One region of the Neobacillus sp. plas4 genome, then DNA from elsewhere that is predicted to be linked to it. Evidence: riboswitches for the same ligand, from Rfam matches in the RefSeq annotation. Region 1 holds a riboswitch; each other region holds the start of a gene.
The links. Region 1 has a riboswitch for cyclic di-AMP ahead of AC2TFD_RS19870 (sporulation protein). Riboswitches for the same ligand answer to the same signal wherever they lie in the genome.

Region 1 (4,280 bases):
CGGTATTTCTAGATATTCCTCAAGTTCTTCTTCCCATTTTTTCAAAGTAGCCGGTTTAACATTTATTTTTTTGGAAACTTCCTTTAAGGTGAAAGTTCTCATTAGTTTTCAAATCCTCTCTATCTAATTTACGGTAAAACCTCTTTAGATAGTAAATTCTCTACTGAATACCCCATTTTCCTGCACGGTGACAAAAGCTATCAAAACAAGACGGATACCACGAAATAACAACAAATTCATGCAAAAAAAGCTGTGCGCTATGCACAGCCTTTGATAGCGAAAACCAAGCTTTTTCTTTGTTGGGATTCATTCAATAACCCCTAGCTTTTTTAATCCATTATAAATCCCTGAATCACTTACTGTTGTTGTTTTGTGTTTGGCAAACTGAAATAAATCCGGATGACCGTTACCCATCGCAAAACCTTCACCGACATTCATCAGCATTTCTTTATCATTCAAACCATCACCAAAAGCTATCGCATGTTCCTTGTTGACACCGAGGTGTTTAAGAATATATTGGACACCAATCCCCTTATTGATTTTGTCTCTAATTACATCATAACAATGGCGCATGCCCTCCACATTTACTTGAGTTAAATGAATACCATCTTCATTTCTATAAAAGGATAAATCCTTTGGGTCTACGTTTATCAATGTCATGCCCAAAACCTCATAATCCTTGGAAGGAGTAAAGGAATCGTTCTTATGTAAATGGAATTTCTCGATAAATTCTTGTACAAAATCCACGTTTAGATCCGTAAATATGTTTTTGTCTTTTGTATAAAGAACAGCCTCATGTTTATTATTTTTCGCTATTTCTAGGAATTGTTGGACACTTTTTTTATTCATAGGCTCTTGGAAGAGGTCCTTCCCTTGATAAATGCCATATGCACCGTTATATCCGATAAGGGAGCGAACATTTAGCTTCTTCGCAAGTTCCCTAATTTCATGTAGGGGTCTGCCTGTAGCTAAAAAGACTTCTATTCCTTTTTCCTGAACCTGTTGTATAGATTTAATTGTCGTTTCCTCAATAGAATCATCAGGTGTAATGATGGTTCCATCGATATCCAAAAATAAAACCTTGTATTCAGACATTGAAGATCTCCTTTAGTGTTTGTTGTTTTTTAGGTTTAACCTTAACGAATAGATAAAATGCTCTAAGTGAGGAATAATATTCGAGACATTGAGAAAAAGGGTGAAGCTAATGTTTAGGATTGTATTGGTTTTTCTTCTTATGGTTTGCCTTCCGGCACATGTTCAAGCACAGAATAAGGTTCCAATTTTAATCTACCACTCAATCGATGAATATAACGGTGTAGGCTCTAAGGAATTATATGTAACACCTGAAAATTTTGAAAAGCAAATGACCTATTTGAAAAATCAAGGATATACGTTATTAACATTTGAAAGATGGAAGGATATTAGTAAAATTAAAAAACCAATTTTTATTACATTTGATGATGGTTATAAAAATAATCAAAAAGCATTTGAAATTCTTCAAAAGTTAACAGATCATCACTTTAAACCTACCGCAACCTTTTTCGTTATATCCGATTTTGTCGGGCGTAGGAACCGTTTGTCACAATCTGAATTAAGGGATATGGCAGCCACTGGTGTAATTTCTGTTCAGTCTCATACAGCTACACACCCGGATTTAACAAAAGTAGAGAATCTTCAATATGAATTAAAAAGCTCGAAGGAAAAAATTGAAAAAATGACCGGTAAACCGGTTATAGCACTTGCGTATCCTTATGGAAACTTCAATGAACGTGTCGGATCAGAGGTAAAAAAGTATTATCAATTTGGTTTGACAACTACACCCTCACTCTATACGAAAAAAGGACTGAAAAATGAATTGTTATTTTTACCAAGAATGTATATAAAATATTCCACAGGCCTTGATGAGTTCATTGACATCCTTACAAAATAGGATTTCTTAAAGATAATCTATGCTGCAAGATAACGAAGATTCATGAGCAAACAATAGAAAAGCTCTTGTTTTTACTTTAAATTGGGGATTAAACGGGTATTTTAAGTGAATTTCACTCTTTACAACGGTTCAGGTTGGGGCTAGAATTAGCGTCATATTATGAATTTAATATTCGGCCAAAACCCATCACCCTGGGTACGGAGGAACCAATTAATAGGGGTTAATTCTACCAAGTAGAAAGGATGAGAACTTTTCTTTCGCCATCCTACCCGTCAGCTAACTTCGTCGGCTAAAGCGAAGGAGGTCATGGACCGCCAAGTACAGGGGCTTTTATGTTTTAACATTTGAAGCAGCTTGATTACAAATGCCGGTCTTTTATTATGCCTATTTTAGGGAACAGGTGGAGAAAATGACATTAAAAGATTATTTAACAAAATTGAAGATTGGTTTGCCAAAAACGATGGTTCATTTGGATAAGCAGGTTTACGAAGCCGGCAGTGTCATAAATGGGACGATTGAGATAACGGGCGGACTACTCAAGAATAAAATTAAAAGATATGATATCGATCTAATAGGGATTGATTCACAGGCTTTTGTAGAGGAAACTTTAAATAGTCATTCCGTATTCTGTTCTCTTGAATGCAGCCCAAACCAAACTGGAAAGATCCCCTTTTTACTCGATATTCCTGATGAAGTTCAATATAATGAAGACACCTTTAAATATTCCTTATTAATCAATATTGATTTAGGAAATGCAAATAATATTACACAAAGTGTCCCTATTACCATTAATACCATTTCTTAATGTGCGTCTATTAACCTAAATTTATATGTAAATCGGAACAAATACCTATTATTTGATATAGCTTTGTAAACTACTAGACACTAGGATGAAAACTATTACCGTTATAATGAAGTTACATAAGACTTTATTAGGCGGGTGCAATCGATGGAAGAAACAATGGTTAAATCCTATCTGCAAAAATCACTAGAAGAGTGGAAGGATGATATATCGGTAGTCCTTACCGAAATTGATAAAGAATATGAAGAAGTGGCACAAGAATTAAAGGTATATTCGTATAAATATGGGATTACCAAGCAAGTCATTCAGTCAACAGTGAATGAGGAATTAATTGAAAATATACGGCAAAGATATCATAAACCCTTTGAAGAAACCTATAATCAATTAAAAGAATATATTAAGGACTTGGAAGAAAAGCAGAGAGTTTTCCAAATGTTTGTTCAAAAAATTGATGAAGTCAATCGGAAGGAATCGGCAAGGAATTCAAATTAATAAATAAAGGAAACAGTCTGATCCCATGGGATCAGGCTGTTTTTATTATCGGTAAAAGAAAGCTTTGCATATAGTAATTAGCAGGATTTAATGGAGAGGTGCTGAACTATGATTACTGCAAGGATCGGAAGTAAATACTTTCGGCTGCCGGACAATCTTGAGGAATACTTTCAAAAATTTCGGTCTCAAGTTATTGGCAATCATCAGGAATTCGACCACCCATACGGAAGAAAACCTATAATATATGCAGATTGGACGGCAAGTGGAAGATTATTTCGTCCTATAGAAAGAAGAATTTCAGAGGTGTTTGGTCCGTACATGGCTAATACACATACTGAATCCAATTTTACTAGTCTTATGATGACTGGAATCTATAATCAATCAAGAAAAATTATCAAGGAACATGTAAATGCCGATGAGAACGACGTACTGATTCTTGATGGCTTTGGGATGACGGCTGCCATGAATAAATTTCAGAGATTACTTGGGCTGAGAGTCCCAGAGCAATGGAAAGCGAGCATTAAGATTAAGGATAATGAAAAACCCATTGTCTTTCTCACACATATGGAGCACCATTCAAATCAAACCTCATGGCTTGAAACGTTGGCTGATGTGGAAATTATCAGACCTGACCCAAAGGGTGCGGTAGATGTGAAACATCTCGAGCAGCTTCTTAACCAGTATCGGGATCGGGGTGTTAAAATTGGATCCTTCACTGCTTGCTCGAACGTGACTGGGATACAAACCCCTTATCATCAGTTGGCGAAAATTATGCACCAACACGGTGGTCTATGTTTTGTTGATTTTGCTGCCTCGGCTCCATATGTGAAGATGGATATGCACCCTAAAGACCCTCTGGAAAAACTTGATGCCATTCTATTCTCACCCCATAAGTTTTTAGGTGGACCCGGAACGAGTGGTGTATTAATTTTTGATAAGAGAATGTATAGCAATAAGGTACCTGATCACCCTGGCGGCGGGACGGTTGCATGGACGAATCCGTGGGGCGGACACAAATACATTGATGACATTGAACATCGTGAGGATGGAGGAACA
Region 2 (4,280 bases), 1.4 Mb from region 1:
TTTGCTGTAATGGGATACGTACACCTTTGAAGGATTTTTGGTTCACCGTTTTTCGCACAATGCTGGGTCGTCACAATCACTTTTTTTGCTCCAGCAACAAGATCCATCGCTCCGCCGACGCCAAGAATATCTTTCCCAGGAACAGCCCAATTGGCGATATCCCCGTTTTCGGCAACCTGTAAAGCACCGAGGATGGCGACATTAACATGGCCGCCGCGGATCATGGCAAATGACTCGGAGGAGGAAAAGTAGGAGGCACCTACTTGCGCTGTCACGGGTAATTTGCCAGCATTAATGATTTCCGGATCAAGCTCCTCTTTTGAAGGGGTAGGACCTACTCCAAGCAGCCCATTTTCTGTATGCAAGTAGACATTCTTTTCCTTCGGTAAAAAATCTGCGACTAAGGTAGGGATTCCAATTCCTAAATTGACAATATTGCCATTGCTGATTTCCTTGGCCGCTCGAATCGCCATTTTTTGTTTACTGTTCATGCGAGTTTTCTCCCTTCACAATATAGTTGACAAATAAATGAGGGACGATAATTTCTTCTGGATTTAGGTCTCCCACTTCGACAATTTCCTCCGCTTCGACAATCGTGATTTTCGCAGCTTTTGCCATATCCGGATTGAAATTACGGGCTGTTTTTGAAAAAACAAGGTTGCCATAGCGGTCTGCTTTCTTTGCCTTAATAAGGGCTACATCTGGACGTAGTGGGAGTTCGAAAACATATTCTTCGCCATCGATCACGCGGGATTCTTTATTCTCTGCAAGTAGTGTGCCAGCCGCAGTTTTTGTATAGAATCCACCAATACCTGCACCGCCAGCACGGAGTCGTTCAGCAAGTGTCCCTTGGGGTACAAGTTCCACCTCCAGCTTGCCTTCATTGACATAACGCACGGCATCGATATTGCTAGTAAAGTAAGAACCGATGGCTTTGGTGATTTTGTCTTGCAGCAAGATCCTCCCAAGTCCTTTTCCACCAGGCTCTCCAAGGTTATTACTAATCATAGTTAAACCATATACAGGAAGCTCACCAAGCGCTTCGACTAATTTTAATGGACAGCCAACAAGGCCAAATCCGCCGACAGCGATGGTATGGCCATCCTTAATTTTTGAGATCGCATCCTGAATTGTGACAACCTTACTCATTTTATATCCTCCTTTTAAAAATTATTGTTATGTTTTGTGTAATGGTTGAGTTTTGTGTGTTTATAGTGTACACTATGCGTACATAAATACGAATAGTGTATTTTAGTTTTATTATAAGTAATTTTCAGAAAATAGGCAATAGGATTGTCTGAGGTAATGCGTTATTATTTAATAGGAAAAAGGAGAGTGGGATAGTTGTACGAGAAAACAGAAGCTAGTTATTTCGTCCATTCTGTTGCGAAGGGGTTTGCCGTTTTAACGGCGTTTGACTCCAGTTCTAACTTGATGTCTTTGAGTGATTTAGAAAGAAAAACAGGGATTAATAAGGCAACGGTTAGAAGGTTTGCACTTACCCTGGTCGATCTGGGATACCTAACCGTAACAGAGGATAATAAATTTAAATTAAACCCAAAAGTATTGAATTTCGCTGCACATTATTTAGAATCACTTAACTTGCCTGATTTAGCCCATCCAATCCTTGAAAGAATTTCCACAGCCATCAAGGAATCGACCAATCTAGCCGTATTGGATGGTGCTGAAATTGTTTATGTATTGAGGGTAAATGCTGCGAAAAGAATTATTGGAACCAATTTAAGGGTAGGGTCGAGGCTGCCTTATTACGCGACTTCTTTGGGGAAAGCCCTTGTTGCTTGGCTTCCGCTGGAGGAGCGAAAAGCAATTTGGGAACAAGCGTCGGTAGAAGCTTATACCGAGCAAACGATTACTGAATTTGACCAATTCGAAATTTGTCTGGAGGTATGCCGTAAAAAGGGCTATGCCGAAGGGAACGATGAATTAGAAGTGGGTTTAAGGTCGGTTGCCATCCCTATTTTTAATAAAAAAGGTGAAACGATCGCCGCCATTAACATTTCAACAAACTCTAAAAGAACCTCAGAAGAAAAAATTAATGACCACTTTCTGCCGCTTTTAAAAGAAGGCGCGGAAGAGATCAACAAGCTTGTTAGCATGTTAGGTTAAGAAGCAGAAAATTAAGACAAAGGACTTGCCGATAAGTTGTTTTCGTTCCTTCAGAAGAACAAAAGAGAAGCTAACCAAATATAAGAATTCTAAGTGCTCACAAATGCTTTTTGTGAGTTTTTTTGTTTTTAAGCAATGGTTGATAGGTAAAATGTACGTCTATAGGTAATTAGGTTAATATAAGGTAATGTTGACAAATAAATATTTTTGGTGTTTTTTGAAAAGAAAGCCTTGAAGGTAAGTGCTTTCCTTAAAAACAGTTTCAAAGTAATCTGGAAATAAAAAATTATTTACTAATATAGTAGTTTGAGATAAAATTTATATTGCGCTTAATCTTTTTTAAGAGCGGGGGACCCAAATTTGTTATGCGGATATTTTCGCTATTGGTGAATTCTTAAAAAGAAGGGGCTTATTGTTTCCCATAGTCCTAACCTGAAAGCTAACCTCGTAAGCGATTGAGAGGAAACAGTATGATAAAATAGTGATTCGGCAATTGCCGTTTTTTTGTGTTACGTAAGTATCTATTTGTTTCCTTACCGTAGAAATTCGTTTAGCTTAAATCAACAAGAAGGGTAGGGTAATTAATGAAAAAAATCAAATCAAGTTTAGCAAGTCAAATTTTTATCGGTTTAGTATTAGGTATAATTGTCGGCGGGATATTCTATGGGAGTGAAACGGCACAGAGTGTCTTACAGCCATTTGGTGATCTTTTTATCCGACTAATTAAAATGATTGTCGTGCCGATTGTACTTTCTAGTATTATCGTTGCGATAGCTGGTGTGGGGGATTTGAAATCTGTTGGTAAGTTAGGTGCTAAATCACTTACTTATTTTATTGGGATGACATTGCTAGCAATCGCTGTCGGACTTATATCTGCCAATATTTTTCAACCTGGTGCTGGTCTAAATATGGACAAACTAGAGCAAAGTGATATTTCAGGCTATGTACACACATCAGAAGAACAAGAAGGAAAATCAATTACCGATACACTACTTCATATTGTTCCGACAAATCCGGTTAATGCCATGGTTGAAGGCGATATGCTAGCGATTATTTTCTTTGCCGTCGTACTCGGTCTTGGAATCGCAGCGATAGGAGAAAAAGGAAAACCGGTTTTACGTGTCTTTGAAGGTGTGGCAAGTGCCATGTTTTATGTGACGAACTTATTTATGAAATATGCTCCAATCGGTGTCTTTGCATTAATCGGTGTAACGATTTCTAAATATGGTTTTTCATCACTTCTCCCATTAGGGAAGTTAGCACTTACTGTTTATGGAACAATGATTTTCTTTGTCATAGTTGTTTTAGGCTTGATGGCCAAAATCGTTGGATTAAATATCTTTAAATTATTGAAGATGATCAAAGAAGAGTTAATATTGGCTTTTTCAACAGCAAGTTCGGAAACCGTACTTCCGAAAATTATGGACAAAATGGAGCAAGCAGGAAGTCCAAAACATATTGCGACTTTCGTTATTCCAACAGGTTACTCTTTTAATTTAGATGGTTCGGTTTTATATCAAGCAATCGCGTCCTTATTTATTGCCCAAATGTATGGAATTGAACTGAGCATTGTACAGCAAATTACACTCATGTTAGTCTTAATGGTAACGTCTAAAGGGATGGCAGGGGTACCTGGTGTATCATTTGTGGTTCTATTAGCTACATTTAGCACAATAGGTTTACCTGCAGAAGGATTAGCATTTATTGCTGGTATTGACCGTATTCTAGATATGGGACGTACTGCAGTTAACGTGGTAGGAAACTCATTGGCAGCAATTGTAGTTGCGAAATGGGAAGGTCAATTTAATCCTCCTGTTGAAGTCGAAAAAATTAAAAAAGCTTCATAATATATTCCATTTGATAGATTTCACTGTTAGCAAAATTCGTAGGTGTCTGTCTCTTTTAGTAATCGAAAAGAGACAGGCACCTTTTTCATTTTAAAACATTTGAGATTATTTTTTGTTTTTACCTTACCAACTTACTAAATATCATATAGACGGTTATATGGAATATAAAGTATCATTAAAAATAAGAAAATTTTCACTAGTTTATCTAAATTATATGAATCTATCACGATGATCCATGAAAGAATTGAGGAGGAATTATGAGGTTTGGTACGAAACTCTATGCGAGCATAGGGACATTACTATTGT
Region 3 (4,280 bases), 1.6 Mb from region 1:
TATCCGGCTGCCATAGATTCCATTTTTCTTCAAATTTCTTTTCATCATCTCGTTCAAACGAAACATAGACGGCTATTATTTGCTCCGCACCTAGAGATTTGGCGTAATTTAATGTATTTTCTACTACATGCGTCATTCCAGCTACTGGAACAATTATGACGTTTCCTTCTATCGGAACTACTGGTTCATTAGGATCTATTCTAAGCTGCTCACCCACTGCCTCATAATGCTTTCTAATTCTGTAAAATACGAAGATAATAATGGGTAAAAATATCAAAACCGGCCATACTTGAGCGAACTTCGTTAAAAAGAACATGATGGTTACGACAAAGCAGATAACAGCTCCCATCGTATTTATAAATAACTTTGACATCCAGCCCTTTGGCTTTTGGCGAAGCCATTTTAACATCATCCCTGTCTGTGACAAGGTAAAGGGAATGAATACACCCACTGCATAAAGTGGGATTAAGTGCTCTGTTTGCCCTTTAAAAAATATGATTAAAAGTATAGATGCTAATCCTAGCGTGATAATGCCATTGGAATACCCAAGGCGGTCTCCTCTAATTTTGAACATTCTCGGGATAAACTTATCGTTTGCAAGATTTACTGCAAGTAACGGAAAAGCTGTATATCCGGTGTTGGCAGCGAGGATAAGAATTAAAGCTGTGGTTCCTTGAATAAAGAAATACATAAAGTTTCGCCCAAAAGTTTGCTCAGCAATTTGCGAAACGACCGTTACCTTTTCATTTGGCGTTATCCCATAATAATAAGCTAAAAAGACAATTCCAGTAAATAATAATGCTAATAAACCGCCCATAGCTAATAACGTTTTTGCCGCATTATTTGGGGCTGGATTTTTAAAGTTCGGAATGGCATTTGATATTGCTTCAACTCCAGTTAGTGCTGAGCTTCCTGAGGCAAATGCTCTTAATAAAAGAAAAAGTGATACCCCTGCGATAGGAGTTCCTACCGGGGTATGCAAGTTATTAGGAACCTGCCCCGACACTATGTTGAAAATCCCTACACCAATCAGGATGAATAAAGCTAGGACGAATAAATAAACTGGATATGCTAATATAGAAGCAGACTCCGTAACACCTCTTAAGTTTAGGATGGTAATTAACAGGACAAAAATTATGGCAATACCCACATTATGGTCGTGAAGAGCTGGAAAAGCTGATGTAATAGCATCTGTTCCAGCCGAAACACTTACGGCAACTGTTAAGATATAGTCAACGAGTAAGGATCCGCCAGAAATCAGCCCATAATTCATACCCAAATTTTCCTTCGATACTACATAAGCTCCACCCCCATGAGGGTATGCAAAAATAATTTGGCGATAGGATAAAATTAAAGCAATTAATAAAAGTAAAACCCCAATTGCAATTGGAATGGAGTACCAAATTGCTGCTACTCCAAGAGTTACTAATACAATCAATATTTGTTCAGGACCATATGCCACGGAAGATAATGCGTCAGAAGATAGAATTGCCAACGCTTTTGTTTTATTTAGTTTTTGTTCCCCTAATTCAGTTGACTTTAAAGGTCTTCCAATTAATAATCTTTTTACTGAAGAAACCACTGTTTCCACTCCCGTGTAAATATAAAATGTTATTCATACCTATTATCTTGCGAAAAAAACACAAAAAAATGCCTACAAGTCAAAGTTAAATAGACCTGTAGACATAATATTTTTGTCTCACAAGCTCCACCTTCCTTCTCATTAACGCTTACGAGGTTAGCTGTCGGATTCGGGCCATTGAGTAGCCCTACCTTTTTAAAGGATTCACCCCTTGGATATACTATCCATATGAATGGTTCCCCCGCACCAATTGGTCTCAGCGATTTAGAAATATGAAACTGTGATTATCATACTCCTGTGTTTAGTAAAAGTAAATTAAAATATTTTAAGAAATTTTAGATTGGAGAAATATATGTCTAAAAAGAAAAAGCCCCTATTATCAGATGAATATTTAGATGAACTAGCTAAGGAGATCAATCAACTATACGGTGTCCCTGAAGAGCAAAAAAAAGAAACCAATGAAGAAAAAGAGTAATGAATTACCCTAAACATATTCCAAAATAACAATGGTACACTTGTCCAAATTGTAAGAATCTCCCCCAATTTAAAAACAACATTGATTATTTATACATACAATAACTTATCCAGTATGAATGATTGGGGGAATAAAAATGGAAAATGTTATTCTGCTATCGAATAACACCAGCAACAAAGGGAGTTTGACATTACATCCAAAATTAGCGGAATCAATGGGAATTACTCGTACTACTAGGAGATTGGTGAGATTTGGTGCAAAAACCTATCAAACTACTGTAAACATTTCTGATCAGCTGCCTTTGAATGGGGCAAGCCTATCTCAAGACATTTTGGACATGCTGAATATACCTCAGCAATGCCATCTTGAAATCAAGCAGAATGGCAATGAATTACAAATTGGACCTTTTATTGGATTGCTAGTAGGGTATTATCAGAGTTCACTCAAGAAATACCTCAATGACCTGCTAGATTATGTCTTTCATTATCGAGAAGTTAAAGGTGCCATTCTTGTCTTTTCTCTTGAACATGTAGATAAATCAAATCATACCGTTAAAGGGTATCTATATAATCCTCAGTCAAAACAATGGGAAGAAGGAACCTTCCCCTATCCAGCCTCTATTTTTGTGATGACATCTTCTGTTAGCACGGCTTGGATTCAACATTTCCAAAAGATTTTAGGCGATGTTGTTTTTAATAATTTCTTATTCAATAGATGGAGTATCCATAAGAAATTGGCAAGTTCAATTGGGGTAAAATGCTATCTTCCTGATACCAATCTTTATGGTTCTCCTCAAGACCTTTATTACTTTTTAAAAAAGTTTCCAAATTTAATCGTCAAACCGCTAAATTGTGCTAATCGTTCCGCAATAAATATAATACTAAAGGACTCGACTACCCTCGTTATTACCAATCTAAGAAAAATGGAAAGCAAGACTTACAAGTTTTATAAGCGGGATCAGGCCTATTCCATCTTTAGTAAATACTTTAAAGAGGGGGAATTCCTGATTCAAGAATCCATCGATGTACCTGGTTATCGAACCATTACGGTCCGAATTATTACGGTTAAAGATCATTTAGGACAATGGAAGGCTATGGAATTGCTTACGAGAGGGGAGCAATCCGAAGATCATGCCGGTAAGATAAAGCCTATCGTTAAATTTGAAAAAGAAATGGTAAGAGATTTCTTGCAGCAAAGTGACTTACATGCCTCCTTAACCTATCAGGAATTAATTCATATCTCCATTGACACGCTAAAAGAAATAGAAAGTATGGGTGTACATTTTGCCAATGCAGCCGTAGATATAACTATAGGGGAATTGGGTGATATTTGGATTTTTGATCTCGACCACTGCCATCCTTCACACGAGATTGCCTTGGTAGCTGGCTATCCAGAGCTATACTATGAAATTCTAAAAACCAACATGCTTTATGCTAAAAAACTAGCAGGGTTTTAGTATTGAAAAAGAGCTATTTAAATTAGCTCTTTTTTGCTGTTTCGATAATTTCCTTTAATTCATTCGTAAAACCTTTTACTGTTTTATTTCCTAACACTGTTACTGGAACGCCTAGATAGCCATACTTTTCTACTTCTTTTTGGTATTCCTCGTTTATTGATATATCTCTAACCTCATATGGAATGCCTTCCTCAGTAAGTACTTTTTTTACCATTACGCATTCAATGCAGTCGTTTGTAGTATAGACGATTACTCCTGTTTCCATTGGTTCCTCTCCCTCCAAATGTTGCTACTCTTCATTAAAAAATATATGTTCTGCCGTTATTTTATCACTTAAACTGATTACCCCAAAGGAAAACAGCTTTTGTCTTCTTTTGTCAGTCGGAGAACCTGGGTTAAAAATTAATAGATCCCCTTCATACCTAATGACAGGTATATGAGAATGCCCAAAAATAATACAATCTACTTCTTCACCTTTAAATGTTTCAATTGCACGTTGTTCTGTGGTTTTACCCTTACCGTGACCATGGGTAATACCTATTTTATACCCGCGGATTTCCACAATTTTTTTATAAGGTAACATTGCCTTGATTTCTTGATCATCCACATTTCCATAGACGCCTTCTACTCTTCCATAAGATTGAAGTTCTTTATAAACATCAAGCGTTTGCCAATCACCTGCATGTAAAATCAAATCAGTATCCTTCAATTCCTCTATTAATCTAGGTGGCAAACCTTTTTTTCTTTTAGGTAAATGAGTATCTGAA

Region 2: linked by a shared signal. The riboswitch ahead of AC2TFD_RS12975 (cation:dicarboxylate symporter family transporter) and the one ahead of AC2TFD_RS19870 (sporulation protein) in region 1 are both predicted to bind cyclic di-AMP.
Region 3: linked by a shared signal. The riboswitch ahead of AC2TFD_RS11870 (APC family permease) and the one ahead of AC2TFD_RS19870 (sporulation protein) in region 1 are both predicted to bind cyclic di-AMP.

What each region holds. Positions count from the first base shown of each region.
Region 1 covers NZ_CM170152.1:3,970,482-3,974,761, reverse strand. The annotation lists gene AC2TFD_RS19885 (MerR family transcriptional regulator) at 1-102, opposite strand, end outside; gene AC2TFD_RS19880 (HAD family hydrolase) at 307-1,095, opposite strand; gene AC2TFD_RS19875 (polysaccharide deacetylase family protein) at 1,205-1,930, shown strand; cyclic di-AMP (ydaO/yuaA leader) riboswitch at 2,095-2,236, shown strand; gene AC2TFD_RS19870 (sporulation protein) at 2,340-2,735, shown strand; gene AC2TFD_RS19865 (hypothetical protein) at 2,880-3,224, shown strand; gene AC2TFD_RS19860 (aminotransferase class V-fold PLP-dependent enzyme) at 3,333-4,280, shown strand, end outside.
Region 2 covers NZ_CM170152.1:2,612,093-2,616,372, forward strand. The annotation lists gene AC2TFD_RS12960 (3-oxoacid CoA-transferase subunit B) at 1-491, opposite strand, end outside; gene AC2TFD_RS12965 (CoA transferase subunit A) at 481-1,149, opposite strand; gene AC2TFD_RS12970 (IclR family transcriptional regulator domain-containing protein) at 1,345-2,127, shown strand; cyclic di-AMP (ydaO/yuaA leader) riboswitch at 2,444-2,596, shown strand; gene AC2TFD_RS12975 (cation:dicarboxylate symporter family transporter) at 2,712-3,974, shown strand; gene AC2TFD_RS12980 (response regulator) at 4,232-4,280, shown strand, end outside.
Region 3 covers NZ_CM170152.1:2,381,262-2,385,541, reverse strand. The annotation lists gene AC2TFD_RS11870 (APC family permease) at 1-1,582, opposite strand, end outside; cyclic di-AMP (ydaO/yuaA leader) riboswitch at 1,713-1,854, opposite strand; gene AC2TFD_RS11865 (bacitracin ABC transporter ATP-binding protein) at 1,935-2,057, shown strand; gene AC2TFD_RS11860 (YheC/YheD family protein) at 2,194-3,513, shown strand; gene AC2TFD_RS11855 (glutaredoxin family protein) at 3,536-3,778, opposite strand; gene AC2TFD_RS11850 (metallophosphoesterase family protein) at 3,803-4,280, opposite strand, start outside.